2 regions of the Streptococcus salivarius genome follow, and region 2 is predicted to be linked to the other one. Evidence: predicted binding sites of a transcription regulator. Region 2 holds the regulator's gene; the other holds the start of a gene.
The links. The regulator CtsR, encoded in region 2, represses protease genes until heat stress. The targets are predictions, from matches to a motif close to TTGGTCAAAAAAGGTCAAANA.
Positions count from the first base shown of each region.

Region 1: V471_RS09915 (ATP-dependent Clp protease ATP-binding subunit) is a predicted target of CtsR. The motif match lies at 9,668-9,688, and genes of this name have one in related genera.

Region 1 is NZ_CP015283.1:2,094,355-2,110,898, forward strand. Features, by position in the region: gene pbp2b (penicillin-binding protein PBP2B) at 1-653, opposite strand, end outside; gene V471_RS09865 (NAD(P)H-hydrate dehydratase) at 775-1,611, opposite strand; gene V471_RS09870 (bifunctional methylenetetrahydrofolate dehydrogenase/methenyltetrahydrofolate cyclohydrolase) at 1,615-2,469, opposite strand; gene V471_RS09875 (alpha/beta fold hydrolase) at 2,619-3,395, opposite strand; gene V471_RS09880 (FeoB-associated Cys-rich membrane protein) at 3,550-3,690, opposite strand; gene feoB (ferrous iron transport protein B) at 3,708-5,846, opposite strand; gene V471_RS09890 (ferrous iron transport protein A) at 5,843-6,319, opposite strand; gene V471_RS09895 (amino acid ABC transporter ATP-binding protein) at 6,491-7,225, opposite strand; gene V471_RS09900 (amino acid ABC transporter permease) at 7,225-7,905, opposite strand; gene V471_RS09905 (DUF1797 family protein) at 8,219-8,449, opposite strand; gene argF (ornithine carbamoyltransferase) at 8,518-9,498, opposite strand; gene V471_RS09915 (ATP-dependent Clp protease ATP-binding subunit) at 9,741-12,011, shown strand; gene V471_RS09920 (NUDIX hydrolase) at 12,154-12,612, shown strand; gene V471_RS09925 (DUF1827 family protein) at 12,622-12,924, shown strand; gene V471_RS09930 (Gfo/Idh/MocA family protein) at 12,970-13,932, opposite strand; gene V471_RS09935 (TVP38/TMEM64 family protein) at 14,012-14,695, opposite strand; partial or broken gene V471_RS09940 (ISL3 family transposase) at 14,865-16,114, shown strand; gene V471_RS09945 (DUF3862 domain-containing protein) at 16,197-16,544, opposite strand, start outside.
Region 2 is NZ_CP015283.1:624,247-640,790, reverse strand. Features, by position in the region: gene rlmB (23S rRNA (guanosine(2251)-2'-O)-methyltransferase RlmB) at 1-457, opposite strand, end outside; gene V471_RS03355 (hypothetical protein) at 505-2,172, opposite strand; gene V471_RS03350 (Mini-ribonuclease 3) at 2,460-2,861, opposite strand; gene cysS (cysteine--tRNA ligase) at 2,854-4,197, opposite strand; gene cysE (serine O-acetyltransferase) at 4,574-5,194, opposite strand; gene V471_RS03335 (SseB family protein) at 5,280-6,050, opposite strand; gene pnp (polyribonucleotide nucleotidyltransferase) at 6,047-8,284, opposite strand; gene pbp3 (D-alanyl-D-alanine carboxypeptidase PBP3) at 8,494-9,741, shown strand; gene pbp3 (D-alanyl-D-alanine carboxypeptidase PBP3) at 9,886-11,142, shown strand; gene V471_RS03315 (ATP-dependent Clp protease ATP-binding subunit) at 11,271-13,721, opposite strand; gene V471_RS03310 (CtsR family transcriptional regulator) at 13,722-14,177, opposite strand; gene V471_RS03305 (COG2426 family protein) at 14,495-14,965, shown strand; gene tsf (translation elongation factor Ts) at 15,072-16,112, opposite strand; gene rpsB (30S ribosomal protein S2) at 16,223-16,544, opposite strand, start outside.

The sequences.
Region 1 (16,544 bases), 730 kb from region 2:
GTTTTCAATGTAACTGTTGAGAAATTAGAAACAGCATTCATCTGTGAGTAAATGTAGACAATCTTAAGCTCATCCTCAGAGTAATCCACTGCTTCATCAGGAACTGCATCAACAGCATTGTTGTAAATAGTAGCTTCAGCTAATTTATTACCAAATTTATCTGTTTTCTTGTCGTTTGGAAGATCATTAACAACACGCTTATAAGTGGCAGAGTCCGCTAGATAGAAATCTCGTTTTTGACGTGCTGTTACCTTCGTTTCCGTCAGAGTCACCATGGTCGCCAACTTTTCAGCGACCTTCTTCATCGTATCTGATGACACCAAATTGCTACGTGTGAAGGTGATAACATCCTTACTCTGGTTGGTCGTGAGGGCAACCCCTTTAGCATCAAAGATTTGCCCACGTTCGCTTGCAATCCTAACTGTATACTTAGAATTATCCTCTAATTTCTTCGTATAAAACGATTTGTTATAAACCTGCATATAGGTCAAACGTGCAAAAAGCAACAAAAAAAGGACAAAGACTACACTAAAAAGCAAGTAAACACGACGGGAGATGCTTACTGGCTTTCTAGGTTTATTCGCTCGTTTTTCTTTTCGTTTTTGGCGCCGTTTTTCCCATTTTTGACTGAGTTTTTTCGAAAATAATGTCACTTTTTTTCCTCTATATTCTCATAAAAATTCTCTTTTATTTTATCACAAATAAGCTTTAGCAAACTTAAAAAAATGTCGAAATCTAAAAAAACTTGCCTCACTATAAGACATGTTTTTTAGATTATAATGACAACTTTTTCATCCAGCTAGGAATGGCTTTACTGATATGAGTCGGTAAAACCACATAGGCATTTTTAGCCAAATCATCTGCGATAGCTGAGTGAAGCCAGACAGCAACTGTAACTGCTTTATAGGAGTCAACCGAAGCGAATTGGACCAGAAAACCAGTAATCATACCAGCCAAAGTATCTCCCATGCCTCCTGTGGCTTGATAGGGGCCACCAACTTCTAAATGAGCTACTGTTTCACCTTGATAGACAGCGGTCTTGTGACTCTTGGCAACTAGGATTGTCCCAGCTTGGAACTCTCCCAAGGCTTTCTGGGTGTTAGAGACTGTCTGCTCTGGAATCCTTAAACCAGACAAACGTTCCCATTCTTTTTGATGCGGGGTGAGAGTAAGGTGACAATCTGGTAAGTCCTTCTTAGTCTTCTTAGCCAAAAGATTAAGAGCTGAGCCATCAACAACCAAGTTCTGATCTGCCTTAATATTTGCTAGAACCAAATCCATAGCTTGTCTAGCTACACCATCCTCACCTAGGCCAGAACCGATTAATACCACATCAGCTGCCCTAAGATTATCAAGAAATCTTTCAGTCTCTCTAAGGTCAAAAGCCATGGCTTCAGGGAGATGGGCATGAAGGGCTGTGATGTTGTCACGATCCGTAGCCACTGTGACCAGGCCTGCCCCACTATTGACACAAGCTATGGCAGCCATAATGATGGCACCACCATAAGGGTAAAGCCCACCAACTAAAAGCACTCGACCGTAAGAACCCTTATGGGACTCTCTCAAGCGAGGTTTTATCACTTGCCTAGCTAAATCGTCATCAACTTTCATAAACTATCCTTTCGCACTACGAAGAGCAGCTTGATAGGTCTGTTCCATAAGCATGGTAATGGTCATAGGGCCTACACCACCTGGAACAGGCGTGATCATGCCAACCTTATCTTTCACTTGATCAAAATCAACGTCACCACAAAGTTTGCCTTCTTCATCACGGTTGATTCCCACATCAATGACAACAGCACCCTCTTTGACATAGTCTTCTGTTACAAATTTTGCACGTCCAATAGCTACAATCAAGACATCTGCCTTGCTGCAAACCTTAGCCAAATTCGGTGTTCGTGAGTGGGTCAAGGTAACTGTAGCATTTTTTTCCAAAAGAAGCTGAGCCATAGGTTTACCAACAATGTTACTACGTCCGATAATAACCGCTGTCTTACCTTCTAATTCAACATTGTACTCACGAAGGATTTCCATAATCCCAGCAGGTGTACAAGGTACCATTTGACGACGACCATTCCAAAGATTACCAGTATTCATAGGATGGAAACCATCGACATCTTTTTTAGGATCAATAGCCAAAAGAATACGCATTTCATTAATATGATTTGGCAATGGCAACTGAACCAAAATACCATGGAATAGCGGATCCTGGTTATATTGTTCAATAACCTCAATCAATTCTTCCTCACTAATACTCTCAGAAAGATTGATCGTCTGGCTATGGAAGCCAGCTTTTTTAGCAGCACGTTCCTTATTACGCACATAAACCTGACTGGCAGGGTTATCACCAACCATGATTACCACTAGTCCAGGCACAATCCATTCATTTTCTTTAAGACGTGCTACCTTTTCTTGCAATTGATCCTGCATTTTAGCAGCTAGGGCCTTACCATCCATTATTATCGCCATGGGTGTTCTCCAATACATACTTTTTTTCAATTATACCATAGTGAGAGCTCTTTGTGACTAAATTTTCTAAATTTTCAAAAAGACATCTTAAATACGAAACTAAAAAAGCTGGAATCACCTTCCAACTTTTTTCTGATTATGCTTAGTGACTAGTCCACAAAACCATTTTGCTGACTCCAGCCCTTAATAACCTTCAAGGTCTTCTGCTGGAATTTGCCACTTTCATACATGTGATCTGCACCCGTTAAGGAGACAAGAACGGAATCACGGTAGTTCTTAGCCGTTCTTCTGGCAATATTAGGATGAGTCATCTTATCCTTAGTCCCAGAAATGACGAGAACAGGACATGAAATCTGACTAAAGTCAACGTAAGCTGCTTTTGTCTTATCAAACCAATGAAGAGCCATCTGAGTATAAACTTTTCCTGATTCAGGAACCAGATCAGCAAAAACTTCCTCTTTCAAAGATTCCTCTTGTTCATTCATGCAATACTTGAAAAACTCCTTTTTATACGGAGGCATGGCTTTTTTCCAAAATCCCCAACGTAAAAAGTGTTTGCCAAAACAAGCTAACATGGTTGGATAAAAGGCAAAAATATCTGCTGTTGGTGCTGGTCCCATGAGAATCATACCAGCTACTTCTGTTTTTTCGGCAACCATCTGAGCCACTAAACACCCTAAAGAGTGTCCCAAGATAAGTGGTGGTTGGTCAAGACTTTCAATCAAGGCCACTAAATCATCTCGATAGTCCTGCAGGGTAACAGTCCCAACCTTAGCTAGACACTCTTGATAAGGTAGGTCATGGTAACGAAAGCTAGGTGTATGAACCTTATATCCCATTTGACGTAGACCTGTCGCAAATTCTCCCCAAACATTGCCATCACACCAGGTCCCATGAATTAGGACAATCTCTTTGTTCAAAACCATTCCTTATACATCTCCCTTTTTTGTTAAAAATTTAGATTTTTTATCTATATTATAGTATCACACTTCCAACCTAGATACCTTTATACATTTCTTACAATCGTAAGAAAATGGTCTCTTAAATGAATAAGAGACCATTTTTCTATATATTATTTTATTAGCGATTAGCCTTATGCATTTCTTCCTTAACCGGACAAGAACACTCGCAATCGCCACAAGATCCTTTTCCTTTGATATAGTGACGGATGCCAAGACCAGCTAAAGCAAAAATAATGAAAGCAATGATAAAGGTAGACATAACAATTCCTCCTAAACCTAAATATGAGCTTCTCGAAGATTATCCAAGCTAATGATTTGATCCTTAATCTGACGTGGTTTACGAACAACAAAGTAAATCATCGTTACTAAAAGTAAGAAAGCAACAAAAGTCCAAATTGTCATTGACTTACCGTACAGGATGACTTGACCAAACTGGTAAAGAATTAAACTCACACAATAAGCTAGACCTGTTTGGAAACCGATAGCCCCAACTGTCCATTTAAGATTGGCCATTTCACGCTTAATAGCTCCAATAGCCGCAAAACATGGCGCACAAAGTAGGTTAAAAATCAAGAAGGAATAGGCCGCTAAGGAAGAATAATCTCCTCGAAGAGCCGCAGCTAGACCGGCCTCACTGCTATTATGATAGAGAATACCAAAGGTGGCAACAACAGTCTCCTTGGCAGCTAAACCTGTGAGAGCCGCAACTGTTGCCTTCCAATTTCCAAATCCGAGTGGATCAAAAATCCAAGACAAGCCCTTCCCTAAAGTCGCCAAAATGCTAGCTTCCGTATCCACAGTATGTAGGGTAAAGTTGTAGTTAGACATAAACCAGATAAGAACGGTCAAACTGAAAATGATGGTTCCCGCACGTTTGACAAAACTCATAGCCTTACCAAAGGCATAACGTAAGACTGACATGGCTTTAGGCCAGTGGTAGGCAGGCAATTCCATAATAAACGGGCTGGTTAAACCACCCAAAAAACTCGTCTTTTTGAGTGCAATACCTGATAGAATAATGGCAGCCATCCCAATAAAATAGGTACTTGGTGCCACTAAAGAATTACTAGGGAAGAAAGCTCCAGCAATCAGGGCAATAATTTCCAACTTAGCAGAACAAGGCATGAAGGTTGTCGTCATAATGGTAATGCGACGGTCCCTTTCATTTTCAATGGTTCGACTAGACATAACCGCTGGTACCCCACAACCTGTAGAAATCAACATAGGAATAAAGGATTTTCCAGAAAGTCCAAAACGACGGAAAATACGGTCCATAACAAAGGCAATACGACTCATATATCCAATGTCCTCAAGCACACCCAAACAGATAAAGAGCACAAAAATTTGAGGAAGGAAGCCTAGCACTGTCCCAATCCCAGCGACAATCCCATCGACAATCAAAGACTTAAGCCAGTCCTGAACTTGAAGATAGTCAAGACCAGACGTTACCAAATCTGGAACATACTTACCAAAAAGCACATCGTTAGCCCAGTTTGTCCACATGGTTCCAACAGTCTGAATAGATAAGAAATAAACCAAATACATAACCACTGCGAAAATTGGCAAGGCCAAAATACGGTTGGTGACAATCCTATCAATCTTATCTGACAAGGTCAGAGCAAAATCTTCTGTATGACTTTGAGCCATCTGACAAACTCGTTCGATAAAGGCATAACGCTCATTAATGACAATTGACTCCGCATCTTCGGTGAAAACTTCCTCAGTGATTCGAATGATGTCTTTGATTTCTTTTCGTTGGAATGGGGACAAGTCTAGCTCAGCCTCAACTAAAGCATCGTGTTCAAAGAGTTTAATGGCGTAAAAACGAGCAGACCTTTGCGGCACCGAATTTCCCAAGACTTCCAAAATTTGTGAGATAGCAGCTTCTAATTTATCGTCATAAATTGGAAAAGCAATGTCGGCAACTGTAGAGGTTGTCGTATGAGCTGCCTTCTTCACTACCTGATCAACACCAGTTTGCTTGAGAGCACTAGTAGCTACTACTGGGACGCCTAGATGGTAAGATAATTTATCAACATTAATCTGCTTTCCCTGAGCCTCTAGAACATCACTCATGTTAAGCGCTAAAGTGACTGGAATACCTGTCTCAATCAACTGCGTTGTCAGATAAAGGTTACGCTCCAAATTTGTCGCATCAACTACATTTAAAATGCTGTCAGCCCTTTGGCTCAACAAATAGTCACGCGCTACCTTTTCTTCAGGACTATAGGGTGACATTGAGTAAATCCCTGGTAAATCCTGGATTTCTAAATCCTTATTCTTTTTGACCAGACCACTTTTTCGTTCTACGGTAACACCCGGCCAGTTACCAACACGCTGATTGTTCCCTGTTATCAGGTTGAATAAACTGGTTTTACCACTATTAGGATTACCTATTAATGCAATTTCTGTCATTTTTCCTCTCCCTCATCCAGCATGACCACACTAATCATTTGCGCTTCTGACTTGCGTAGGGTTAATTCATACCCTCTCAAACTAATTTCTAGAGGATCTCCCAAAGGGGCTACCTTACGTAATAAGACCCGAGTACGCTTTGTAATTCCCATATCCATAAGACGTCGTTTGGTTTCATTTGCTGAAAAAATATCAGTAACGATAGCCGAACGTCCAACTGGTAATTCAGAAAGAGGTATCTTTTCCTGATCTTCCTCGGCAGGTGCCAAATCAATCTTATCCAGAATCGACGCATCAAAGGCTAAGCGACTCCCTTTAACGATAATAATAGCACTATTCTTGGTCTTAGTTACCACCTCAATCGTTTCACCGGCAGCCAACCCTAGATTAGATAAGTGCAAAAGACTATCCTTAGGGAGGTTAATGCCAAGAATCCGGTAAGGCGTTTTTAAGGCCGCATTATATATGAGCATATTTCTTGACCTACTTTATTATTTTTGATACAGCATCATTATAGCATATTTATCCATCTTTTCCGCAATATTATCCTAAACAAGAATGATTCTAGAAAAGTAGAACACAAAAAGAAAAGGCTGGAAAAGTTCCAGCCTTCACAAACAATGTATATATACTTAATGAATATCTTACAAAACCTTACTCAAGAAATCCTTGGTACGATCTTCCTTAGTATTGTCGAAGATCTCTTGTGGTGTGCCTTCTTCGACAATGACACCGCCATCCATAAAGATAACACGATCTGCCACTTCATAAGCAAAGCCCATTTCGTGGGTAACGATTGCCATTGTCATCCCTGATTTAGCAAGGTCCTGCATAACGGATAGAACTTCACCAACCATCTCTGGGTCAAGGGCTGATGTTGGTTCGTCAAACAAGAGAACGTCTGGATCCATAGCCAAACCACGTGCAATTGCAATACGTTGTTGCTGACCACCTGATAGACTTGTTGGGTAGGCATCTGCCTTATCTTTCAAGCCAACCTTTTCTAAAAGTTCCATAGCCTTTGCTTCTGCATCAGCTTTAGAAACACCTTTAGTCTTAATTGGTGACAAGGTGATATTTTCTTTAACTGTCATATTAGGGAAGAGGTTGAACTGTTGGAAAACCATCCCCATCTTCTCACGCATTTTGAAAATGTCGTTATTTTTATCTGTAATATCCACACCTTCAAAGGAGATAACACCTTTTGTAGGTTTCTCAAGCAAGTTCATTGAGCGTAGGAAGGTTGACTTTCCTGATCCTGAAGGACCGATGATAACCACTACTTCACCCTTTTTAATATCTAGATCAATCCCTTTGAGAACTTCGTTCTTACCAAAATACTTGTGAAGATTTTTAATCTCAATAATTGTTTCTGCCATTATTTACGTCCCTCCCCAAGTCGTTTTTCCATTTGTTTCAAGAGTGCCGTCATAGCTGTTGTCACAATCAAGTAATAGAAGGCTGCGAACAAGAGCGGCGTCAAGGTCAAGTAGGTTGTTGTTGCAACAGTTTGTGCACCATTCCACAATTCCATAACCCCGATGGTTTGCAAGAGCGAACTATCCTTAATAATAGTAACAAACTCGTTACCCAAGGCAGGCAAGATATTTTTAATAGCTTGAGGCAAGACCACATAACGCATGGTATTCCATGGACGGATACCAAGTGAGTAGGCAGCTTCAACCTGACCTTTAGGAATAGACTCGATACCTGCACGTACACTCTCAGAAATATAAGCACCACTATTCAAAGAAAGGACGATAATACCTGGAACGATACGTGACAAATCAAGGTTCAAAATGCCAAACTGAACAGTTGGAAGATTCATGTGGATAAGGTTAAAAGCAATCATAATCTGCACAACCATAGGAGTCCCACGGAAAACCCAAACATAAAGGCTTACCAACCACTCCAAAGGTTTGATTCCAGAACGTTTGGCCAAGGATACCAAAACCCCAAGGATGGTTCCGAAGAAGACCACGCAGACCGAAATCATAATTGTTACTAAGACACCATAGTTAAAGTAAGACCAAAACTGTGGTAGAAATGAAAAATTCATCTAGATACTCCTTACTAATATTCTTCAATATTATATCAGAAGACTGTATAATAATAAAGTATTTTCTTATAAATGCGATATTTCAGTATAAAAACTAAGTTATAGACCTAGCTAGCAAAACTCTTAAGCAATACACCTCATGTATTTTCGAGATGACACCACGCCAAAAACTTTGCCAATGAGTTGAAACACTGCCTGTTTTGACAAGCCATACAAGCATCACCCCATGTTTTCATCCTGATAAAAATGCCTGAAACTCGATAGTTTCAGGCATTCTGATTTTTGGAATCTTGTAAAGTTCCAAAATAATTTATTAGTAAAGCAAATCGTAGATTTCCATTGCAATCAAGTCGATGCTATCAAATGAATAAGATTCACGTGCTTCAACGTCACGCAATGTGAAAACTGGACCATTTTCAGGATCGTTGCTAAATGATACTTCGGCAACAACCACTCCTTCACGTTCAAAATTACGTTTCAAATTACCACCATCAGCCGCCATCATTTCAAGACGGTTAATGATTCTCACCAAATGTGATTCCATGTTATTTCTCCTATTAATTGTGTATTTCTTACTTATTTTATCACACTTATGGGAAAAATGGGGGAATTTTAAATATTTTTCAAGGAATTGTACATAATGGCCTTGATAGAATGCATACGATTCTCAGCTTCTTGGAAGATGATATCACTGTATTTTTGGAAGACTTGATCGGTGATTTCTAACTCTGCCAAACCGTATTTGTCATAGATTTCTTTCCCAATTTGGGTATTGAGATCATGAAAGGCTGGGAGACAGTGCATAACGATGACATCTGGATTTTCCGTCTTGGCAAGTAGGTCTGCATTAATTTGATAAGGCAAGAGTAAATCAATACGAGATTTAAAGTCTACTTCTTCACCCATAGATACCCAGACATCCGTATAAAGCATATCCACTCCCTTGACCTCTGAAATATCATCTGTAATGGTTAAATCGGCACCATTATTATGTTTCTGAGCTAGGGCTACAATCTCATCTTCGGGTTGCAGCACCTCTGGGGCAATAATCTTGACATTAACGCCTAAAATAGCCGAAGTGACCAAAAGTGAGTTGGCCATATTATTTCTACCATCTCCAATATAGGCGATGGTCAAACCTTCCAAACTACCAAAATGCTCCTTCAAAGTCATGAAATCCGCAATCATTTGCGTTGGATGCCAGGTATCCGTCAAACCATTCCAGACCGGAACACCTGAGTACTTAGCCAAATCTTCGACATCTTCTTGCTTAAAACCACGGTATTCGATTCCATCAAACATAGAACCAAGCACCTTGGCTGTATCAACTACAGATTCCTTTTTACCTAACTGAATGTCTCCAGCACCAAGATAGGTCACATTCATACCTAGATCCTGACCAGCCACTGTAAAAGCTGAGCGAGTTCTTGTAGATGTTTTTTCAAAAATCAAGGCAATATTTAAGCCATCTAAATATTTATGCGGAATTCTTTCCTTCTTTAACTGTTTAAATTTTATGGATAAATCGATCAACTCCTCAAGTTCCTGCTTGGTAAAGTCGATTTCTTTCAAAAATGATTTAGCTTGTGTCATAGGTATCTCTCTTTCGTTCTGAATAATATAAAATAATTATATAATATTTATACATTTTAGACAAGCGATTCTGAATTAAAATTCAAAATTAGCACTCTTATCAAGAGAGTGCCAAACCTAGATGCTTTTTACTTGCAATCTACCTTCCGCATGCTATAATGAAGTCATAGATTTGACCTTTTTTGACCAAGATTTTTTTCAATAAAGGTCTTTCCCAATTCAGATAGAAAAGAGGTACTGATATGCTCTGTCAAAACTGTAACCTTAATGAAGCTAGTATTCATTTGTATACCAATGTAAATGGTAATCAGCAACAAGTTGACCTCTGTCAAAATTGTTATAAAATCATGAAATCTGACCCAGAGAACCCCCTCAATCAATTCAATCAAACAGGAGGTTCCAACTTCTTCGACGATTTCTTCAGCGACCTAAATAACTTCCGTTCTTCTAACGGCGATCTTCCCAATACACCTCCAACACAAGAAGGAGGTAACCAAGGAAACGGTGGCAATACACAAGGGCCAGGCCGTCCAGGAGGACCACGCCAACAAGCTCCTCAACAGCCACAAGGTCTTCTTGAAGAGTTCGGCATCAACATCACTGACATCGCTCGTCGCGGAGACATTGATCCTGTTATTGGTCGTGACGAGGAAATCATTCGTGTCATCGAAATTCTTAACCGCCGTACCAAAAACAACCCTGTCCTCATCGGTGAACCCGGTGTCGGTAAGACTGCTGTCGTTGAAGGCCTAGCTCAAAAAATCGTTGACGGTAGCGTGCCACAAAAACTCCAAGGCAAACAAGTCATCCGTCTTGATGTGGTCAGCCTGGTTCAAGGGACTGGTATCCGTGGCCAATTTGAAGAACGCATGCAAAAACTCATGGAAGAAATTCGTCAACGTCAGGATGTGATCCTATTTATTGATGAAATCCATGAAATTGTAGGAGCTGGTAATGCTGGTGATGGCAATATGGATGCTGGAAACATCCTAAAACCTGCCCTTGCTCGTGGGGAACTTCAACTGGTCGGAGCAACAACACTCAACGAATACCGCATCATCGAAAAAGATGCTGCCCTAGAGCGTCGTATGCAACCAGTTAAGGTTGACGAACCAACGGTTGAGGAAACCATCACTATTTTGCGTGGTATTCAACCTAAATATCAAGACTACCACCACGTCAAATATACGGACGAAGCGATTACTGCAGCTGCAGAATTGTCCAACCGCTACATTCAAGACCGTTTCTTGCCAGACAAGGCCATTGACCTTCTCGATGAAGCTGGTTCTAAGATGAACTTGACCCTCAATTTTGTTGATCCTAAAGATATCGACAAACGTTTGATTGAGGCTGAAAACCTCAAGGCTCAAGCTACTCGTGACGAAGACTTTGAAAAAGCTGCCTATTTCCGTGATCAAATTGCTAAATACAAGGAAATGCAAAAACAAACCATCAAAGACCAAGATATGCCTGTCATCACAGAAAAACATATCGAAGCCATTGTGGAACAAAAAACCAATATTCCTGTCGGTGATTTGAAAGAAAAAGAACAATCACAACTTCTTAGTCTTGCTGATGATCTTAAATCACATGTTATTGGACAAGATGCAGCAGTTGATAAGATTGCCAAAGCCATCCGTCGTAATCGTGTTGGATTGGGTGCACCAAATCGCCCAATTGGTAGCTTCCTCTTCGTAGGTCCTACAGGAGTCGGTAAAACTGAACTCTCTAAACAATTGGCTATTGAACTCTTTGGTTCAGCTGACAGTATGATTCGTTTCGACATGTCAGAATACATGGAAAAACATGCTGTCGCTAAATTGGTCGGTGCCCCTCCAGGATACGTCGGTTACGACGAAGCTGGTCAGTTAACTGAAAAAGTCCGCCGTAATCCATATTCACTCATTCTTCTGGATGAGGTTGAAAAAGCTCACCCAGACGTTCTTCACATGTTCCTCCAAGTTCTTGACGACGGTCGCTTGACTGATGGTCAAGGGCGAACTGTAAGTTTCAAGGATTCCATCATCATCATGACTTCAAATGCTGGTACAGGTAAAGTTGAAGCTAGCGTTGGCTTTGGAGCTGCCCGTGAAAATCGTACCAATTCTGTGCTTAACCAGCTTGGAGATTTCTTCAGCCCTGAATTCATGAACCGCTTTGACGGTATTATCGAATTCTCTGCCCTTAGCAAAGAAAATCTCCTTACTATCGTTGACCTCATGCTTGATAATGTCAACCAACGCTTGGCTAATAACGGTATCCACCTCAGTGTAACTGAGAAAGTTAAGGAAAAATTGGTTGACCTTGGTTACGATCCTAAGATGGGGGCTCGACCACTACGTCGTACCATCCAAGACCATATTGAAGATGCTATTACAGACTTCTACCTTGAAAATCCAAATGAAAAAGATCTCAAGGCAGTCATGACTTCAAAAGGCCACATCACCATTAAGTCTGCTAAAAAAGCTGAAAAAGCTACTCAGAAAGCTGAGACATCAAAAGAAACTGATTAAACAAAGAAACCAAGTCGCAATGACTTGGTTTCTTTATCTTTTCATTTCCTATTTTCAAATTTATCCCTAATTCTGCCTAAATCAATAGGAAAATGAGCAAAATTTTAGTATAATATAGGCAAATAAACGTAAGGAGCAACTCATGAATCCAACATTTGGTGACAAGGTTGAGGGAGCTCATTATCAAACACGTTACGGTGTTTATGCTGTGATTCCTAACCAAGAAAATACAAAGATTATTTTAGTCCAGGCTCCTAACGGGGCTTGGTTTCTCCCAGGTGGAGAGATCGAAGCAGGCGAGGATCACTATAGTGCATTAGAACGCGAGTTAATTGAAGAACTTGGGTTTACAGCCACTTTGGGCCAGTACTATGGCCAGGCCGATGAATACTTCTATTCAAGCCACCGTGACACTTACTATTACAATCCAGCCTATATTTATGAAGTTGTAGATTTTTCAAAAATTGGCAAACCTCTTGAAGATTTCAATAATCTGGCTTGGTTTCCAATTGATGAAGCCATTGCTAAACTTAAACGTGGCAGTCATAAATGGGGAATCGAACAATGGAAAGAAACTAACACAACAACTGACAAATCCTAGGAGGAAACTATGAAACTCATTAATACGACCCGTACACACCAAGAACTCGTTCAAAACCAACTGGACAACACGGATGCCTTTCTCGTAGAGACCTACTCTGCTGGGAATACTGATGTTGTCTTTACACAAGCACCTAAGCATTATGAACTCTTGATTTCAAATAAACACCGTGCTGTTAAAGACAATGAATTAGAAGTTATCCGTGAATTCTTCCTCAAACGAAAAATCGACAAGGATATTGTTTTGATGGACAAACTCAGAACAGTACACACTGACAAATTGATTGAGATTTCATTCCCAACAACTGTATAAGACAAAACAAGCAATGGCTAATACCACTGCTTGTTTTTTTGTATGTTACAAAGCTTTCGAAGCTTGATCCAGAACTTCCATAACCTGACGACTATGTTCCAACCGCTTGGCAACACTGTCAAAATCCTTAGTAGCCACCATCTTTTCAAAAGCCACAAATTCATCATGCATACGATGTTGTGGACTATTGAGATTGACGACTCTCTCTTTCTGACCATTGAGAGTGACTCCAATCTCAGGAAGAGTATTGGTTGCACCAAAAATTGTAATAGCGCCCTTATCACCTTGTATAGTTGAACGAATCTCCGCACTACAATCTTTAGCTCCAATGGCAACAGCCTTAAAGTGACCATAGTCCAAAACTAGAATTCCTGACGTATCCACTCCTCGCTCCACATTAGGTAGATATTCCACACGATGAGGCTTTCCAAAAAGGCCAACCAGGAGATGGATATTATAGATATTAAGATCTCTAAGTGCTCCCCCACCCATTTCAGGGTTGAAGGCAGGAGCAATCTCTCCTCGCTTAAAGGCGTCATAACGTGACGAATATTGAGAATAATTGATATTCACAATCTTAACATCTCCAATATCAGACAAGGCTTCCTTAATCGCTGTAAAATTAGCCAAATATTGATTGGTAATAGCCTCCATCAAGAGAAGCTCTTTTTCTTGAGCAAGCTTAGCTAGCTCTTCAAACTCTTTCAAATGTAAGGTGAAGGGTTTCTCACAGATAACATGCTTGCCGGCCAAAAGTGCTTTCTTAGCATAATCATAGTGGGTATGGTTGGGCGTTCCCACATAAATCGTATCGACTTCTGGATTGGACAAAATTAACTCATAATCACTAGTCGCCTGAGACAAACCATATTGCTTAGCTAGGGCTTCTGCCTTGTCAAGTGAGCGTGGTGTCGACAAGATAGCTTCAAGCTCAATGCCCTCAATAGTCGTTAACACAGGAAGAACCTCTGTCACAATCATTCCTGTACCCAATAATGCAAGTTTCATCAACTTACCTCCTTAATTTCTAATCTCTCTTTGAAACGGACTAACACTAAGGACAAACTCATAGGTGTTAAATTCTTCTTTAGTTACTTGAATGAAGCTCATTTTTTTCCTTCCTAAAATGGATAAAGTAAATGACGAGTGAGATAAAAAGCAAGATGGCAAGTACTGCCACTAATGGCATTCGGATTGGACGGATATTAAGCAACAAATCTCCACTAACTGCATAAACAATCGATACTGGCGTCACTCCAATAAGTGTCGCCAAAATCCTCGTCCTTGTGGGTAAATTCATTTGAACACAAGCATAATTGACCAGAGCTGATGGTATAAATGGAATAGAGAAGGCCAGTGAAATCCCAATAAAGCGATGCTTAAAGTTCTCAATATAGTTTAGAAGTTTCTCCATGCGTTTGGACTTCTCTGGCTTTTCAAGTCTTCTCAGAATTTCAAAACTAGTTAAATTCCCAAAAGTATTACCAATAATATTCATCGGAATCGCAAGCAAAGGGCCATAGAGTAGCCCAACAAAAATACAAAAAATAGAACTTGAAACTCCAGGAATAGCCGATGACAGAATCATGAGACTAAGAAGGATCAGTGCATTTTGGAAATTAGCCTGCTTAAAAACTTCTCTTAAAAAGGCTTGATCATGCTTAGCGTTGGTCCATTCCTTGATTAAGGGGATGAAGTTATTTAAAAGAGGCCATAAGAATACCAGTATTAAACCTGCTATCCCTATAAAAAATAGTCTTTTTTTAGTCATTACATCTCCATAATCTTAATCGCTCCTTTTATTATAACAAAAAAATGCGGCTCTATAATTTCTGTAGTGGGTAAAACCACTGTAGAGATTACAGAGCTTTTTGAATGCAGACAAAAAGTCCCATAAGAACTATAATGAAAAGCAACCAAACCATCATTAGGAAGAACTTATGAGACTTATTAAGAATACCACAGAATTAATCGGAATTAAAGACCAAAATATCAATATTTCACTTGTTTTTGAAACTGATACTCATATCGAGATTCAAGCAAAACTCGATTCCCCTGCACCATCATGTCCTCATTGCCATGGAAAGATGATCAAGTACGACTTTCAAAAGCCTTCTAAAATCCCTCTTCTTGAGCAAGCTGGAACTCCAACACTACTACGTCTGAAAAAACGTCGTTTCCAGTGTAAAAGTTGTAGACGAGTCACGGTAGCTGAGACATCTATCGTTGAGAAAAACTGCCAAATCTCCAATCTAGTCCGACAAAAGGTTACACAACTCCTAACTGAGAAGGTGTCATTAACAGATATTGCCAGAAGACTTCGCGTGTCAACGTCCACTGTCTATCGTAAGCTCGACCAGTTTACTTTCAAGGAACACTATGACAAACTCCCAGCTATTATGTCCTGGGATGAGTTTGGATTCAAGAAAGGGAAATTGGCTTTTGTTGCGCAGAACTATGAGACAAACAAACTCATAACCATCCTTGATAATCGTCGCCAAACCACTATACGAAACTACTTTTTGAAGTATCCATTGAAAGTCCGACAACAGGTACAGTTTATCACGATGGATATGTCGGGGACCTATATGCCACTAGCCAAAAAACTTTTTCCAAACGCCAAAATCGTTCTTGATCGTTTCCACATTATCCAGCACCTTGGTCGAGCATTTTTAAAGACAAGAATTGCTATTATGAACCAGTTTGATAAGAAGTCACTACCCTATCGAGCCTTGAAAAATCACTGGCGACTCTTTCAAAAGGACAGCCGTAAGCTATCGCTCAACTCTTTTTATTCAAAGACCTTCCGACAAACTTTAGTACCACATGAAATCATTGAGAAGACATTGGTCTTTTCAGAAGAGCTCGCTAATGCCTACAAACTTTATCAGCTTTTGCTTTTTCACTTTCAGGAGAAGAGGGTAGATGAGTTTTTTGAGTTAATAGAGGAGAACATGAGCAAGGTCAATCACTACTTTCAAACGGTCTTTAGGACTTTTCTTAGACACAAGCAATACATCAAGAATGCGCTAGAAACTGACTATTCAAACGCGAAACTCGAAGCGACTAACAAGTTGATTAAAGACATCAAACGGTTGGGCTTCGGTTTTAGAAACTTCATCAACTTTAAGAAACGTGTCTTCATCACTCTAAACATAAAAAAAGAGAAGACCTATCAGGTCCTCTCTAGATGTTAGCTTTTCGTCACCCACTACAGTTGACAAAGAGCCAAAAATGCCTTCATTGATTTAGAAAGGCATCTTTTACTGTGATTACTTGTTAATCAAATTTGCTTGCGACTTGTTTTCCAAGGCACCATTTTTAAAGTTAAGGGTAAGGCTACCTGTTTCACCCTTCTTAGCGACAAGGTTCGAAGACCAAAGTGCTTGTGTCATTGTTGCATCTGAAGAAACAGCAATCGAATAAACATCCGGTGTACCAAGAGTTTTGACAGCATCGTCATAGCTAGTTCCATTTTTGAGATTTTCGTACATCTTCAGTGTGATTTTAGGATCACGGACGTAAGAAAAGTTTGAAATTGACTTAACAACAGTGCTATTGTTAAAGAGTTTCGCTGTAACAACAACATTGTCATACTGCCAATTATAAACATCAAGCTT
Region 2 (16,544 bases):
GTTCCACTGCCCCTGTTGATGTCTTGGCAACGACAGGTGTTACCCCCACAGCACGATGCTTAGGAATAATAACTCCTGTCACCTGAGTAGCATCAGCTGTACGTAGGATAGATCCAAAGTTATGGGGATCGTTGAGTCCATCTAAAATGAGGACTAGAGGATTCTCCTCTTGTTCAGCCTTATCCATAATAACTGAGAGCTCAGAATAAGCGAACTCTGACACACGAAGAACAAAACCTTGATGCACAGCTCCTCCTGTCATATCAGACAAGGTTTTCTTAGGTGTCCAAGAGATAGACACCTTCTTTTCAGCTGCCAAAGCCTTAATGGCATCAACATTTTTCCCTCGAAGATCATCTTGAATATAGAGTTTATTTCCAGTATTTGCTTCCAGACTCTCTGTTACGGCATGCACACCATAAACAATGTCTAGACTTGATTCTTTAGTTGTTTTCATAAGCTAATTCTATCATAAAAAAAGCCCTCTTACGAGGGCAAAGCATGTTAAATAAATGTAATTGCTGCTAGATAAAGCACTAGAAGAACGAGAACAACAGTTGCAGCAGCCAAAGCTTGCTTACCAATTGTATCTGGATCTGAGATTGATTCTGCAATCTTTCTCGCAGCTTGAGTAATGGTTTTACCAGCTGCTTGGAAGATATCAATTGAACCTGTGCTTGTTGAACTATTTCCAGAAATCGCTGAAGACCAACCACTCAAAACCTCAGCAATTTGTTCTGCCAATTGCTGTGTTAGCGCTCTAGTTGTCTCAGCCAACTCATTAACAGCCGTAGCTTGTATATGATTGGCGGTTTCAGTATAGTTATTTGCACTGGTATTATAAGTAACCGGTACAGTCGTTGTTGATGAATACTGATTCCTACGGTAACTATCAGGTGTCACTGGACGCTCACCTTCATTGAAGACACTGAAGGTTTGTGTCAGGTAATGAATATTGTTATTCGTATCAATCAACTCAAAGGTCATTTTATGAATACCAGTTGTTTGCTCTGCCAAATGGTAGGCACTCAAACCAGCATTGACCTCATCCAGAGTTCCTTCAACAAAGTAACTGTGATGAATTTGTTTGCCATCAAGGACTAGATTAAGACCCTTAATCTTCTTACCTTCCATCTTGTTAACATCAAAGTTGACGTTAAAGATTTCACCACGTGCTAAATAAAGAATATCTGTATTCCCTGTAACAGCAGGTTGATCTTCAAGAAGCGCTCCAGTACTGTCTCGTTTTGGAACAACGGTATAAACTTCAGAAGTGATTGGAGTTGCTAAGATTTCTGAAGTAAGTCCATCCGTAAAGGTTACCTCTGACGAATAGGTCAAACTCTCACTTTGCAACATAGAAACCACTACAGAAGTTGCAAAGACCTCAGAAGTTGATGATGAATCTTTCCAGCCAACCGTAAGGACAGTTAAGCTATCTTCTGAATTATTATTTAACTGACTCGTTTCTGGAGCCGTAGATGCAAGAGAGCTTGCAGTGCTTGCAGACTCAGAAGCGACTTCAGAAGTTGCAATAGCTTGGCTAGTAGGAGTCGCACTTACAGATGTCGTATGAGAATCCAGTGAAGAATACTCTGATTTTTCTATAACTGCATGTGTATTTCCAGCAAGTTCGGATGTGTATAGTGTGCTTTCGCTCTTATACATTGAAGTCACAGCTTGAGACTCCGCAGTCGCTGTAGCCTCACGAGACTTATCATAAGTAAGCACAATATTTGGTTTAGCTTGTTCAGAATCAGATGTTGGGTTTGCATCTCCTCGTTCAGATGCCGCTACTGATCGATCCTCACCAAAAACCTGGGCATGAGCCTCTTCTGAATGAGGTGTCGTCGTAGAAACGCTAGTCTCCACGATATCAACTTGAGAATGCACCTCAAGAAGCCTCTCATCTGTCTCACTTGAAGAGACAACCATCAGTGACGTTGAGGTCACTACTGAACTTACTTGACTCGCTGGCTCTGCCTTAACTCCTACTGATGAAAGATCAGCCTGAGGAGCAACTGGAGCAGGTGCCTCACTATTAACATAATCTATTTTAGCTTCATCAGGTTTTACCTGAACTTCATCTGCTTTACCTGTTTGAAGCGTAAAGCTAGATAAAATCAAAGCAGCAAAAGTTGTATAGAAAACTTTTTTCTTAGCTATTTCCATTCACCTCCTCATTTTTTAGATGGCCTCATTTACTAATATTATAGACCTTTTTTTTACTTTCTGTCAAATTAGTTTTATTAAAAAACGCTATTATATCGGGGTTTTACACGTGTCAGACACCCCTTAACTTTCTCATTTTTAAGGTGCTAAATATTAGTTTCATCTTATTTTTTATTGTCAAGACGCTGAATTACTTTGATTATCAAATAATCTAAATTTTGAAACTCTGGCTAACTGTTACAATTTTTATAGCCTTTAAACAAAAAATCATGCTCTCGGCAGAATTTTTAGATTTCTTTTTCAACTTCGTCAATACACCAAGCAATCAGTTCCTCTAAGCGAGCGATATCCTCTGTCATATGAAGATAGCCCATGACTGCTTCGAAGCCTGTTGACATTTTATAGGTAATAACATCTGTATTTTTAGCCTTGGTATAGCTATTCGCATTACGACCTCGTTTATAGATGTCTAGCTCTTTTTCAGTCAAAAGCTCTTGCTCCAGCATTTTTTCAATGAGACTAGCCTGGGCCTTAGCTGAAACATAGCGTGTAGCTAGACGGTGCAGTTGGTTTGGCTTGGTCTGACCTTGAAAAATCAGGTGACGGCGAATGTACAAGGAATAAACAGCATCTCCCTCAAAAGCGAGAGCAATACCATTAATAAGGTTGACATCAAGATGTTTAGTCACGTGTCCACCTCACGCCCTCCTTGGTATCAAGAAGTTTGATACCTTGAGCAGCTAACTCATCACGAATGCGGTCTGCTGTCGCAAAGTCCTTGTTGGCACGCGCCGCTTGACGCTCTTCAATGAGTTTTTCGATATCTTCATCAAGGACTTCTTCTTCGAAAACAATACCGAAGACTTGGAGCATTTTTTCAAAAGCATCCTTAACGGTTTGATCATAATTGCCTGAATTAATCCATTTAGCCATGTCAAACAGAACAGTCACTCCGTTTGCCGTATTAAAATCATCATCCATAGCTTCTTGGAAGGCGTCAAGATAAGTTTGCAACTCAGCTTGATTCACCTGTTCTGTCAACGGAAGACTGTGGGTATTTTTCAAATACTTAAGATTGACTTCAGCATCATGGATAGCTTTTTCTGTAAAGTTAATTGGTTTACGATACTGTTGTGTTGCTAGGAAGAAGCGAAGCACTTGACCATCAACCGTTTGAAGCATATCATGAACGGTCACGAAGTTACCCAAGGATTTTGACATTTTTTCATTATCCACATTGACAAAACCATTATGCATCCAGTAGTTAGCAAAGGTCTTGCCAGTTTTGGCTTCGGATTGGGCAATTTCATTGGTATGGTGTGGAAACTCAAGGTCTGCCCCTCCACCATGAATATCGATAGTATCTCCAAGGATTTCAGTCGCCATAACAGAACATTCGATGTGCCAACCAGGACGACCAGGTCCCCATGGGCTATCCCAAGAAACTTCTCCCTCTTTAGCAGCTTTCCAAAGGGCAAAATCTAGAGGATTTTCCTTACGTTCTGTTTCAGCATCCGTACGTCCGCTTGCACCAATTTCAAGATCTTCCAAGGTCTTGTTAGCCAATTTAGCATAGTTGTTTGACTTAGCTACTCGGAAGTAAACATCACCTTCAGAGACATAGGCAAATCCTTTGTCAACCAAGGTTGACACGAATGCAATGATTTCATCCATGTAGTTAATAACACGTGGATTTTGTGTCGCTGGTTTGATGCCAAGTTGTCCGGTATCTTCCATAAAGGCCGCGATAAACTTGTCCGACAATTCCTTAGTTGAAATACCAGCTTCATTGGCTGCCTTGATGATCTTATCATCTACATCCGTAAAGTTGGAAATATAGTTGACTGTGTAGCCACAATACTCAAAATAACGACGAATAGTATCAAAAGCTACTGCTGAACGGGCATTTCCGATATGAATGTAATTGTAAACTGTTGGTCCGCAGACATACATATTGACAACATTTTCTGTCAAAGGTACAAAATCACGGAGCGAACGCGTCATCGTATCATAAATTTTAATCACTAGAGATTCCTTTCAATTAACTGGAAACTATTTTTTATCTTTGATATGGTTTAGGTACAAACACAAGAGTATAACGAGAATGATAATCCAAATAGCCGCATCTAGCTGACCTTGAGCTAAGAGAGACATAGCTGAAAGAAAACTCCCAACTATATAGAAGACCAAAAAAGGATTGTCCTTGAAGAATTTTTTCATTACTCAAATCTCACTTGTGTCGTTGCTTAAAAACAAGACCGGCCCATAACAGAGCAATGCAAAACCATAAGGCGGCCATACTATAGTCTGCTCTATGTAAAGCAATGTAAACAAGAGCAAGAGGACCCACAACCGTCAATCGAGTCACCTTTGAACTAAAGAGTTTCATCGTTTCCTTTCCTTATAGACGTGATGAATGAAAGCTAGCTGCTTTTAGAAGGTCTTCTAGCTTTTCGCTATAGTATTCACGACCTTCTTCAATATCGTGGATAACTTCTTCATCCTTTTGACCATGAACACGCACAACCTTAGCAGGAACACCAACGACTGTAACATCTTCTGGGACATCCGCAACAACCACAGCTGCCGCACCGACCTTAGCATTCTTTCCAATCTCAATAGGGCCTATGACCTGAGCATGAGCTGAAACCAAGGCACCCTCACGAACAGTTGGGTGACGTTTTCCCACATCTTTACCAGTACCACCTAAAGTGACACCGTGGTAAAGCATAGCACCCTTCTCCACAACAGCTGTCTCACCAATAACAAGGCCAGAGCCATGGTCAATGAAGACACCTTCAGCAATCTGAGCCCCTGGGTGAATCTCAATTTGAGTCCAAAAGCGCCAAAACTGACTATGCATACGCGCTAAGAGTCGACAATGGTGGCGCCAGAGAAAATGTGAGATACGATGAGCAGCCAAGGCTTTTAAGCCAGGGTAGGTTAAAAGAACCTCTAGACTCGTCCGAGCTGCCGGGTCATTTTTCTTTACTATATCAATACTTTCTTTCCACCAACCCATTTAGGTCACTCCTTACATCATTATTGTTATTATTGTTTGCTGTGGCCCTATTATTATTTAAAGTGGAAAGCTACCAACACTAGGTCTACTCGCTATCCCCTTCAAAATAAGACCAGTCGACTAACTCAGGCTGCTCATCAAACGGATTGATGACAATACCTTGAACCTTATCCAACTCATTTTCACCTGTTGAAGGCTGGTAAATTTCTGACAGTGGCCACTGTAAAATCGTCCCTTTAGCCTTACGGAAAGGTAGACCAAAAGTCTCGTTACCGTACCATTTTGCAAAGCTCGTTAAGTTCGTAAACACAGGCACATAACTTTGTCCCTCTGCATTCGACATGGTCGCAAAGAAACGGTCATCCTGGCCATCTTCCTCGCGTTTGTGAATGAAGGCTGGAACAAGATAAATCTTATCTTTAGGAGCTGCCTTTTGATTTTCCTCACCCAAAAGATTATTAAGGGTCTGAGTGAAATAGTTGATAAACTGGATGAGTTCACTGCTTGCAAAAAGAGTGGTATTCGAGAAATCACCATCCTCTTTTAAATTGAAAGCAAGACCAAAAAGCTCTGCCTGAACAAGTTGTGTTAAAACACCTAAGCTCGAACGTTCTACCCAAGTTTGTTCTCGAGCACTCTCTTGAGTAGCTTTGAAAGATTGTAGGTCCTGTTCATTGGTGAAGACAGGAACAACCTTCTTTCCTTCCACTTCAACTGCGTAGAGGTCTTGGGCAGCCAAGACGGGAGTACGTTGTAGGTGATTAACCAAAGCCAGACTAGTCAAAAAGTGGTCTGGTTCCTTTAAAAATTCTTTTAGAGTTTCATCAAAAGCTTGCAATTCTTGATTTTCTGTCATTCTTCTGTCTGTTCTTTCGTTTCTGATTTATCAGGATTTTTCGGTGTTTCACCACTTTCATTATGGTGGCGTGGTTTATGACGAGAACGACGGCGATGTCGCTGCTCTCCTCCCTTTTCCCCTTCCTCAAGTTTTTCAGGCTTAGGAAGCAAGGCCTTGATTGAGGCATCGATACGTCCTTTTTCATCGATTTTGATAATCTTAACAGTTACCGTACCCCCAACTTTAACCACATCTTCGACATGCTCAGTACGTTCCCAAGCTAGTTCTGAGATGTGGATGAGAGCATCTGTCTTATTGAAAAGGTGGACGAAGGCACCGAACTTTTCAATACGCACAACGGGTACAGTGTAAACTTCTCCAACCTTAGCTTCACGTACAAGATCAGAGATGATAGTTTTAGCACGGTTAATGGCATCCTGATCACTAGAGAAAATCTGAACAAGACCTTCTTCATCAATATCAATAGTGACACCAGTCTCAGCGATAATCTTGTCAATAGTTTCGCCACCTTTACCGATGACAACCTTGATCTTGTCAACAGGAATCTGAATACTGTCAATCTTAGGTGCTGTTGGTGCCAATTCTGGACGTGGCTCAGCGATTGCTGACTCAATAACATCAAGAATTTCAAAACGAGCTACCTTTGCCTGAACCAAAGCCTCTTCGAGAATGGCCGGTGTAATACCCGAAATCTTAATATCCATCTGAAGAGCTGTAATTCCTTGACGTGTACCAGCTACCTTAAAGTCCATACCTCCAAAATGATCTTCCAAACCTTGAATATCAGTTAGGACAGTGTAGTTAGTACCATCTGAGATAAGTCCCATGGCAATACCTGCAACAGGTGCCTTAATCGGTACACCACCAGCCATAAGCGCCAAGGTTCCTGCACAAATAGAAGCTTGTGATGAAGAACCATTTGACTCCAAGACTTCGGCTACCAAACGGATCGCATAAGGGAACTCTTCAACACTTGGGAGAACCTGAGCAAGGGCACGTTCACCCAAGGCTCCGTGACCAATTTCACGTCGACCTGGTGCACCATAACGCCCTGTCTCACCCACTGAATACTGAGGAAAATTATAGTGGTGAAGGAAACGTTTCTTATACTCTGGATCCAAACCATCAACAAGTTGTGTATCACTCATAGGTGCCAAAGTCAAAACTGACAAGGCTTGAGTTTGACCACGTGTAAAGAGACCTGAACCATGAACCTTAGGAAGAAAGTCAATCTCTGCGTCCAAAGGACGGATTTCATCCACACGACGACCATCTGGACGAACCTTGTCTTCTGTAATCAAACGACGCACTTCAGCATGTTCCATCTGCTCAAGGATTTCTGCTACATCACGCAGAATAGTTTCCTTATCCTCATCTTCCGCAAAGCGTTCTTGATAAGAAGCGAGGACCTCTTCTTTTACAGCCTGGGTTGCTGCTTCACGCGCCAGTTTTTCTTCCACCTGAACAGCCTTAGCTAATTGATCATAATAAGCTGTTTCGATTTCGACTTTCAAATCAGCATCAACTTGTAGAAGTTCAACCTCAGCCTTTTCCTTGCCAACAGCTGCAACGATATAATTTTGGAAATCAACCAACTCTTGAATAGCCTCATGTCCCTTCAAGAGTGCTTGCAACATAATATCCTCAGACAATTCCTGGGCACCTGACTCTACCATATTGATAGCTTCCTTGGTACCTGCCACTGTCAAATCTAAAAGTGAAACTTCCTTATCCGCTGCACTTGGGTTGATGATGAAATCTTCTGCAGCATAGGCCACTTGAACCCCAGCAATCGGACCATTGAAAGGAATATCAGAGATAGAAAGAGCTAAAGAACTCCCAAACATAGCCGCCATCGGAGCACTAGCATTCTCATCATAAGAGAGGACGGTGTTAATGACTTGAACTTCGTTACGAAAGCCCTCCGCAAACATAGGACGAATAGGACGGTCAATAAGGCGAGCAGTCAAAGTGGCATCTGTTGAAGGACGACCCTCACGCTTATTAAAGCCACCCGGGAACTTACCAGCTGCATACATTTTTTCCTCATAATTAACCTGTAAAGGAAAGAAATCTGCAGTTGCCATCTTTTTAGACATAACAGCTGTTGATAATACAGTTGTATCTCCATAACGCACGACGACAGCACCATTAGCCTGCTTGGCTACCTGCCCAACTTCAACGACAAGCGGGCGTCCTGCAAAGGTCATCTCAAAAGTTTGTTTAGCCATGTTTGATCCCTCTTTTTATCCATGACCAGCCCTTAAAAAAACGAACCGGTCAACTTTATGTCATTCATTTGATATAACTTTCATTTTACCATAATATAGTCAAAAATGGCAGAGCTCCGGCATAAGTTAGCGCCCAAGTCTCCCTTTCTCTCAGATATTTAAGTCGTTTTGTGATATAATAAACACTTATGAGAGACAAAGGAATGACTATGAAAAAATTACAACACATCATTATGATTGCCTTAATCTTACTAGGCCTAGTAACACCTGCTCTAGCACAAGAACAGACAGATAACTTCAATGTTTCTGCTAAACATGCGATTGCTATCGAAGCAACTACTGGGAAAGTCCTCTATGAAAAGGACGCCACTACTCCTGATGGTGTGGCTTCAATGACTAAAATCCTAACAGCCTACATGGTCTATAAAGCAGTTGACCAAGGAAAAATTACCTGGGACACTGAAGTAGATATTTCAGACTATCCTTTCAACTTAACCGTTGATTCAGAAGTTTCAAATGTCCCACTAGATTCCCGAAAATACACTGTTAAACAGCTCCTGGATGCCACCCTCATTTCCAGCGCTAACAGTGCTGCTATTGCTCTAGCTGAAAAAATCTCAGGATCAGAGAGTGCCTTTGTTGACACTATGACAGCCCAACTTAAAGAATGGGGCATTACAGATGCTAAATTATTTAACGCTTCTGGCCTAAACAATAAATACCTTGGGGATAACCGCTATCCTGGCTCTAAAGCAGATGACGAAAATACTATGAGCGCTCTAGATGTTGCCATTATTGCAGACCACCTCATCAAAGACTATCCTCAGGTACTTGAAATCACCAAGCAAACCGAAACTGATTTCGAAGGTGACAACAAATTAACGACGCACAACTACATGTTGGAGGGGCAAGACAACTACCGTGAAGGCGTTGATGGACTCAAGACTGGAACAACTGAACTTGCAGGGGCATCCTTTGTAGCCCACGCCAATGAAAATGGCATGAGTTTAATTACCGTTGTTATGAATGCGGACAATGGCGGAGAAGATGAAGCAGCCAGATTCACGGCCACAAATGAGTTGCTAGATTATGTGACTCAAAACTGGAAAATCAAAACCCTCAACACCAAGGGACAAATCGTCAAGAAAAATGATATTAAGGTAGCCGATGGAGACAGTCAAACCATCTCTGCTAAACTCGAGTCAGACCTTACAGTCGTTCAAAAAATAAACAGCAAAAATGATGCTGTTAAAATCAAAGCAAAAACTATAACAGCCCCTATCAAAAAAGGTGACACTATTGGAACAGCGACCTTTGATGATAAGGATCTCGTTGGAACAGGTTACATCTCTGATCCACCTCAAATTTCTGTAACAGCTAACCAATCTATCAAGAAAAGTTTCTTCTTAAAAGTTTGGTGGAACCATATCGTTAATTTCTTTACAGGAAACAAGTAAACACAAAACTACCTTTTAGATATCAAAAGGTAGTTTTATCTTGCTTTAAAAATTATTCTTGTAAGTAAAAGCTCCTTCTCAACACCTTAAGTTCCTCTCAAAATGTGGTATAATAAATATCCAAAACACATGAAGGAACAAACCATGAAAAAACTGATTACGCTTATGATGACCTTCTTACTCTGTCTGGGTAGCGTAGCCCCTGCTTTTGCAACAGATAAGAAAAAAGGATATAATGCCGCAGCCAAACATGCCATCGCTGTCGAAGCTAATACTGGCAAAATTTTATACGAAAAAGATGCAACCACCTCTACGGGGATTGGCTCTATTACCAAGCTTCTAACAGCCTATATGGTTTATAAAGCGGTAGATCAGGGAGACCTCAAGTGGAACAGCAAAGTTGACATTTCTGACTACCCCTTTGAACTAACTGTCAGTACCGGAGTATCTAATATTCCACTAGACGCCCGCAAATACACTGTCAAACAACTTCTTGACGCAACTCTTATTTCCAGTGCCAACAGTGCATCTATTGCTCTAGCCGAGGAAATCGGAGGAACCGAAAGTAAGTTTGTCGACATGATGAAAGCCCAACTTAAAGATTGGGGTATCACTGATGCCAAGATTGTCAATGCCTCTGGTCTCAATAATTCTTACTTAGGTGACAATATCTATCCAGGCTCTAAATCAGACGAAGAAAATACCATGAGTGCTAAAGATGTTGCTATCATTGCACAACACGTAGTGAAAGAATATCCTGAAATTCTCGATATCACTAAAAAAACTGAAGCTGATTTTGATGGTGTCAACAAACTCAAAACCTTCAACTATATGCTCAAGGGACAACCTAGTTACCGTAAAGGAGTGGATGGCCTAAAAACAGGGACCACTGATTTAGCCGGTGCTTCCTTCGTGGCCCACTCAAATGAAAGTGGCATGAGCATTATCACAGTCATTTTGAATGCTGATAATACCGATACTGATGACTACGCCCGTTTCACTGCAACCAATGACCTACTTAATTACGTAGTCTATCATTGGGAAAGCAAGACCATTGCCAAAAAAGGACAAGCCATCGGTAAAAGCCAAGCCCCTGTCCTTGATGGGAAATCTAAGCAAGTCACTGCTGTTGCTAAGTCTGACTTTAATATCATCCAAAAAATAGATGCTAACAATAGTAAACATATTAAAGTTACTACAAATCAAGTCCAAGCCCCTGTCAACTCAAGTGACAAGGTTGGAACTGCTACCTTTGAAGATAAGTCACTTGTAGGAGAAGGTTACTTGCCTAACCAAGGTATGCCTAGCATGGAACTGGTTGCTGGTAAAGAAGTTAAGAAAAGCTTCTTCCTCAAGGTCTGGTGGAATCACTTTGTCAACTTTGTCAACGAAAAACTCTAATTATTACAGTCGAGCTTTGCTCGGCTTTTTCTTTTACCCCATCTTTACAGAAAGATTGACTCTATCTTGACTCCTATTGACACAAAAAAAGACAGACTACACCTGTAATCTGTCTTTTTGTTTGATTTTTACACTACTGTAAAGGTTAATTTATCTTTCGAGCAGCCGATTTTAAGAGTTTGTCCACTAACTACTTGACCACCTAGTAAGAGCTCAGATAACTTGTCCTCCACTTGAGTTTGAATCGTGCGACGTAATGGACGAGCACCCATCTCAACATCATAGCCATCTTTAGCTAAATGCTTGAGAGCAGCTGGTTGGAATTTCAAGTCAATCCCTTTTTCAGCCAAAGCTGATACCAACGGTTTCATCATAATCTTGACAATCTCACGAAGTTGCTCTTCCTCTAGACTATGGAAGACAACCTTCTCATCAATACGGTTGATAAACTCTGGACGGTAGGCCTTCTTAAGTTCTTCCATGATACGTGACTGCATTGCTTGGTGATTATGAGAAATGTCTTGGGCACCAAATCCAATAGTCTTATCATCACGAAGAGCAGTCGCTCCCAAGTTCGAAGTCATAATGATAATGGTATTTGAGAAATCGACTTTACGACCTCGACTATCCGTCAAGACACCATCATCCAAAACCTGTAAGAGGATGTTGAAAATATCTGGGTGAGCCTTTTCCACCTCGTCAAAGAGGAGAACTGAGTAAGGCTTATTGCGAACTTTCTCTGTTAATTCACCACCCTCATCATATCCAACATAACCTGGAGGAGCACCATTAAGGCGGCTAGCCGCAAATTTTTCCATGTATTCTGACATGTCAAAGCGAAGCAAAGCTGACTCATCATCAAAGAGAACTTCCGCCAAAGCCTTGGCCAACTCTGTCTTACCAACACCAGTAGGTCCAAGGAACATGAAGGAACCAATCGGACGTTTTCCAGTACGAATACCTGACTGGTTACGACGAATAGCACGACTAATCGCTGAAACTGCTTCGTCTTGACCAATAACACGTTTATGAAGCTCTGCTTCCAGATTCAAGTAACGCTTGCTATCTGCCTGAGTCATCTTCTCAACAGGAATACCTGATAGACGACTAAGGGTTTGCATAATCTGATCTGCATCTACCAAGGCAGGTTCTGGTAATTTTGCTTTTTGGCTAGCTTTATATTGTTTAACAGCAGCCTTCATATCACCAGATAGAAGCGCTTCATCCAAAGGCGTTATCTCACGTTTGGCTTCTTTTTTGATACGACCTTGAACAGTTGCACTCGCTTCATCTAAAAGATCAATGGCAGAGTCAGGCAAGTTTTTACTCGTCAAATAACGGTGGGCTGCCTTGACTGCTGTCTCAACCGCCTCATCAGTAATCGTTACACGATGATAGTCTTCATAAGACGAACGTAGGCCTTTTAGAATATCAATCGCCTCAGGTACACTTGGCTCCTCAATTGTAATCTTAGCAAAACGGCGAGAAAGAGCTGCATCTTTCTCAATATGCTTCTGGTACTCAGCTTGAGTAGTTGCTCCAACCATATGAAGAGTTCCACGTGCTAGAGCGGGTTTCAAAATATTCGCCGCATCTAAGGTGCTATCAATACCTGAACCAGAACCAATAATCGTATGCAATTCGTCAATAAAAAGAATGATTTTTCCATCAGCTTCAATCTCATCAATGATCTGATTCATACGTTCTTCGAAATCGCCACGGAAACGTGTTCCTGCAACCACACTCATCATATCAAGCTCTAAGATACGCATATCAGCCAACTCAAAAGGTACTTCGCCTGAAGCAATACGCTGTGCTAAGCCAAGCGCAAGTGCCGTCTTACCAACACCTGCTTCACCCACAAGAACTGGGTTATTCTTCGTTTTACGACTCAAAACCTGAATCATGCGTGAAATTTCTTTCTCACGTCCAATAACAGGATCAAGAGCACCTGACTCGGCTACTGCCGTTAAGTCCTTGGTATAATCTGACAGTTCCCCAGTAGAAGATTGAGGAGGCTGCATCATATTAGCAAAATTTCCTGATGCCTTTGATTTTTTAGGCTTACGAAGGTCATGAATGGCCTTCAAATCTTGCTTACTAAGACCTGCGTAACGCTCCAAAGAACGTCGTAAATCGATAATACGAGGCTTATCGCTGTCATCCTTATATTGAAAACCAGCAACTTCAAGGAGACGACAAACCATCAAATCCTTATGAAGAAGGAAGGCCATCAATACATGTTCAGACCCTACCTCTACAGCACCAGTCACACTAGCAATTCCCTCTGCCTCTTGCAACATAACCTCTAAAGCATGTGACTGTGCACGTAAATCGATAATATCGGATTCAGACAAGTCTTTTGGACTTTTCTCCATCGCTAGTACAGCGGCTGTCTCAATCTCTTCCGCACGAATACGGTCCTCAAAATCAGTAAATGTTAGGTAGGCTACAGATCCTGGAACCTCAACCATAGCCAGAAGCACATGCCAAGTCTCCAAGAAAGGACTTCCAAAACGCTCTGCCTCAAGCTGAGCACGATGGAAAATGGCCTGCATTTTTCTTGAATATGTCGTCATCTAATTTCCTTTTCTATCCAATCTAAGTAATAGCGAGCGTAGAATACGCGAACGAATAGCAGCCGCATCTTCGCCTAAAACATCATCACTAGCAGTTGCTAAAATCAAATTTCCCTCACGTTCAGTGATGATTTTTTCATCAAAAAGCAACTGAATCAAGTCTGTAAATACCTGCTCGCTGAGCTGATCTGCCAAGTTCTGAAGCAAATCATTAATCATGTGGTGCTTGTCGGAGAATCTGACCTTGACGATACGAATATAACCGCCACCTCCACGTTTACTCTCAACAATATAACCACGACTTTCTGTAAAACGAGTCTTAATAACATAGTTAATCTGACTCGGTACAACTTGAAAAGTATCTGCTAAGTTCGAGCGTTGAATCTCAGCAATTCCAGACTGGCCCAGCAATTCTTTAATATATTCTTCTATACTATCTGATGTATTTCTTGCCATCTTAATTCCTCCAGTCTAATTTGACTATAACTGACTATTATTATACCAAAAATGTCAGCTCATGGGAAACTATACCTTCAAAAAGCTTTTTAAAGTTGTCATTAGAGACCATATAAGATACAATAAATAAGACTGGAATATTAGGTAACTTAAGGTGTTTGATTCAAATTTTCTATCCACTTTAACAGGCTGAAACCCACCTAATCCAACAAGTACTTTTTAGCACTTTCGCAGTAGTACTAGTCTTATCACTCTTGATAAAGCTCATCTCACTTTGAGTCTTATCTCTTATTTTATTTCCCTATGAAAGGTTACTCATGAAATACATCATTGCACTCTTAATCTCTATGATTCCTTTAGTTGAGCTCCGTGGAGCCGTACCTGTCGCTATCGCCTCAGGTATTCCTTGGTGGCAAGCCCTAATTCTTTGTGTCATTGGGAACATGATTCCAGTTCCAATTATCTTTTTCTTCGCCCGCCGTGTTCTCGAATGGGGGGCAGACAAACCTCTAATTGGTGGCTTCTTTACCTGGTGTCTTAAAAAAGGTCACAGTGGGGGCCAAAAACTTGAAAAAGCTGCCGGAGATAAGGGAATCTTCTGGGCCCTTCTACTTTTTGTGGGAATTCCGCTTCCAGGAACAGGAGCTTGGACTGGTACCCTAGCAGCATCTATCCTAGATTGGGACTTTAAACGTAGTGTTATTGCTGTTATGCTTGGGGTTATCCTTGCAGGTATCATCATGGGAACACTCTCTCTTCTACTTGGTGTAAATACCTTCGCTCATTAATTACTTTTTCAACGTCTGGGGCATGCTCAGACGTTTTTTAATAGCAACAAAAAAGAAGTTACGATTCATTCACGTAACTTCTTTTCTTTTTATCTAGCAACTAGAATTAGTTGTTAAGCGCTGCTGCCATTGTAGCTGCAACTTCTGATTCAAAGTCGTTAGATGCTTTTTCGATACCTTCACCAACTTCAAAGCGAACGAATTCTACTACTGAAGCGTTTACTGATTCAAGGTAAGCTTCAACTGTTTTGCTGTCGTCCATGATGTAAACTTGAGCAAGAAGTGTGTATGCTTGGTCAACTTTAGTGTTGTCAAGCAAGAAGCGGTCCATTTTACCTGGGATAATTTTATCCCAGATTTTTTCTGGTTTACCTTCAGCAGCCAACTCAGCTTTGATATCTTCTTCAGCTTGAGCAAGAACAGCATCAGTCAATTGAGCTTTAGAACCATATTTAAGGTGTGGAAGAGCTGGTTTGTTAACCATAGCACGGCTTTCGTTATCTTGATCGATAGCGTGGTTAAGTTGTGCCAATTCATCTTTGACAAATTGTTCGTCCAATTCAGTGTATGAAAGAACAGTTGGTTTCATCGCTGCGATGTGCATTGAGATTTGTTTTGCAAGAGCATCATCTCCACCTTCGATAACTGAAACAACACCGATACGTCCACCGTTGTGTTGGTAAGCTCCGAAGTGTTGTGCATCAGTTTTCTCAACAACTGCAAAACGACGGAATGAAATCTTTTCACCGATAGTAGCTGTAGCAGTTACGTATGCAGCTTCAAGAGTTTCACCTGAAGGCATAGTCAATGCAAGTGCTTCTTCGTTGTTAGCTGGTTTACCTTCAGCAATTACTTTAGCTGTTTCGTTTACCAACTCAACGAATTGAGCGTTCTTCGCAACGAAGTCAGTTTCAGCATTAACTTCAACAACTGCTGCAACGTTACCGTTAACGTAAACACCAGTCAAACCTTCAGCTGCAACACGGTCAGCTTTCTTAGCTGCTTTAGCCATACCTTTTTCGCGAAGCAATTCAATCGCTTTTTCGATATCACCTTCAACTTCAACCAATGCTTTTTTAGCGTCCATGACACCAGCACCAGATTTTTCACGCAATTCTTTAACAAGTTTAGCTGTAATTTCTGCCATTTTGTTTTTCTCCAAATTTATTTTATCAAACTAAGGGGCAGGGCTGAGCCCCGCCCCTTAGGTGTTTGTCGTATCTTTAGTGGGCATCGAGCCCAAACCAATCTTAAAGATTAGTTGTTGTCACCTTCGACAACTTCAACGATTTCTTCGATTGAATCAGCTGCAGCTGCTTCTTGGAAATCTGCAGAAGCATCTTCACCTTGGTTACCTTCGATGATAGCATCAGCCATTTTTGAAGTGATCAATTTAACGGCACGGATAGCGTCATCGTTAGCTGGGATGATTACATCAATCTCATCTGGATCAGCGTTTGTATCAACCATCGCTACAACTGGGATACCAAGTTTTTTAGCTTCTTTAACAGCGATTTGTTCTTTGTGTGGGTCAACGATGTAGATTACATCTGGAATGCGAGGCATATCTTCGATACCA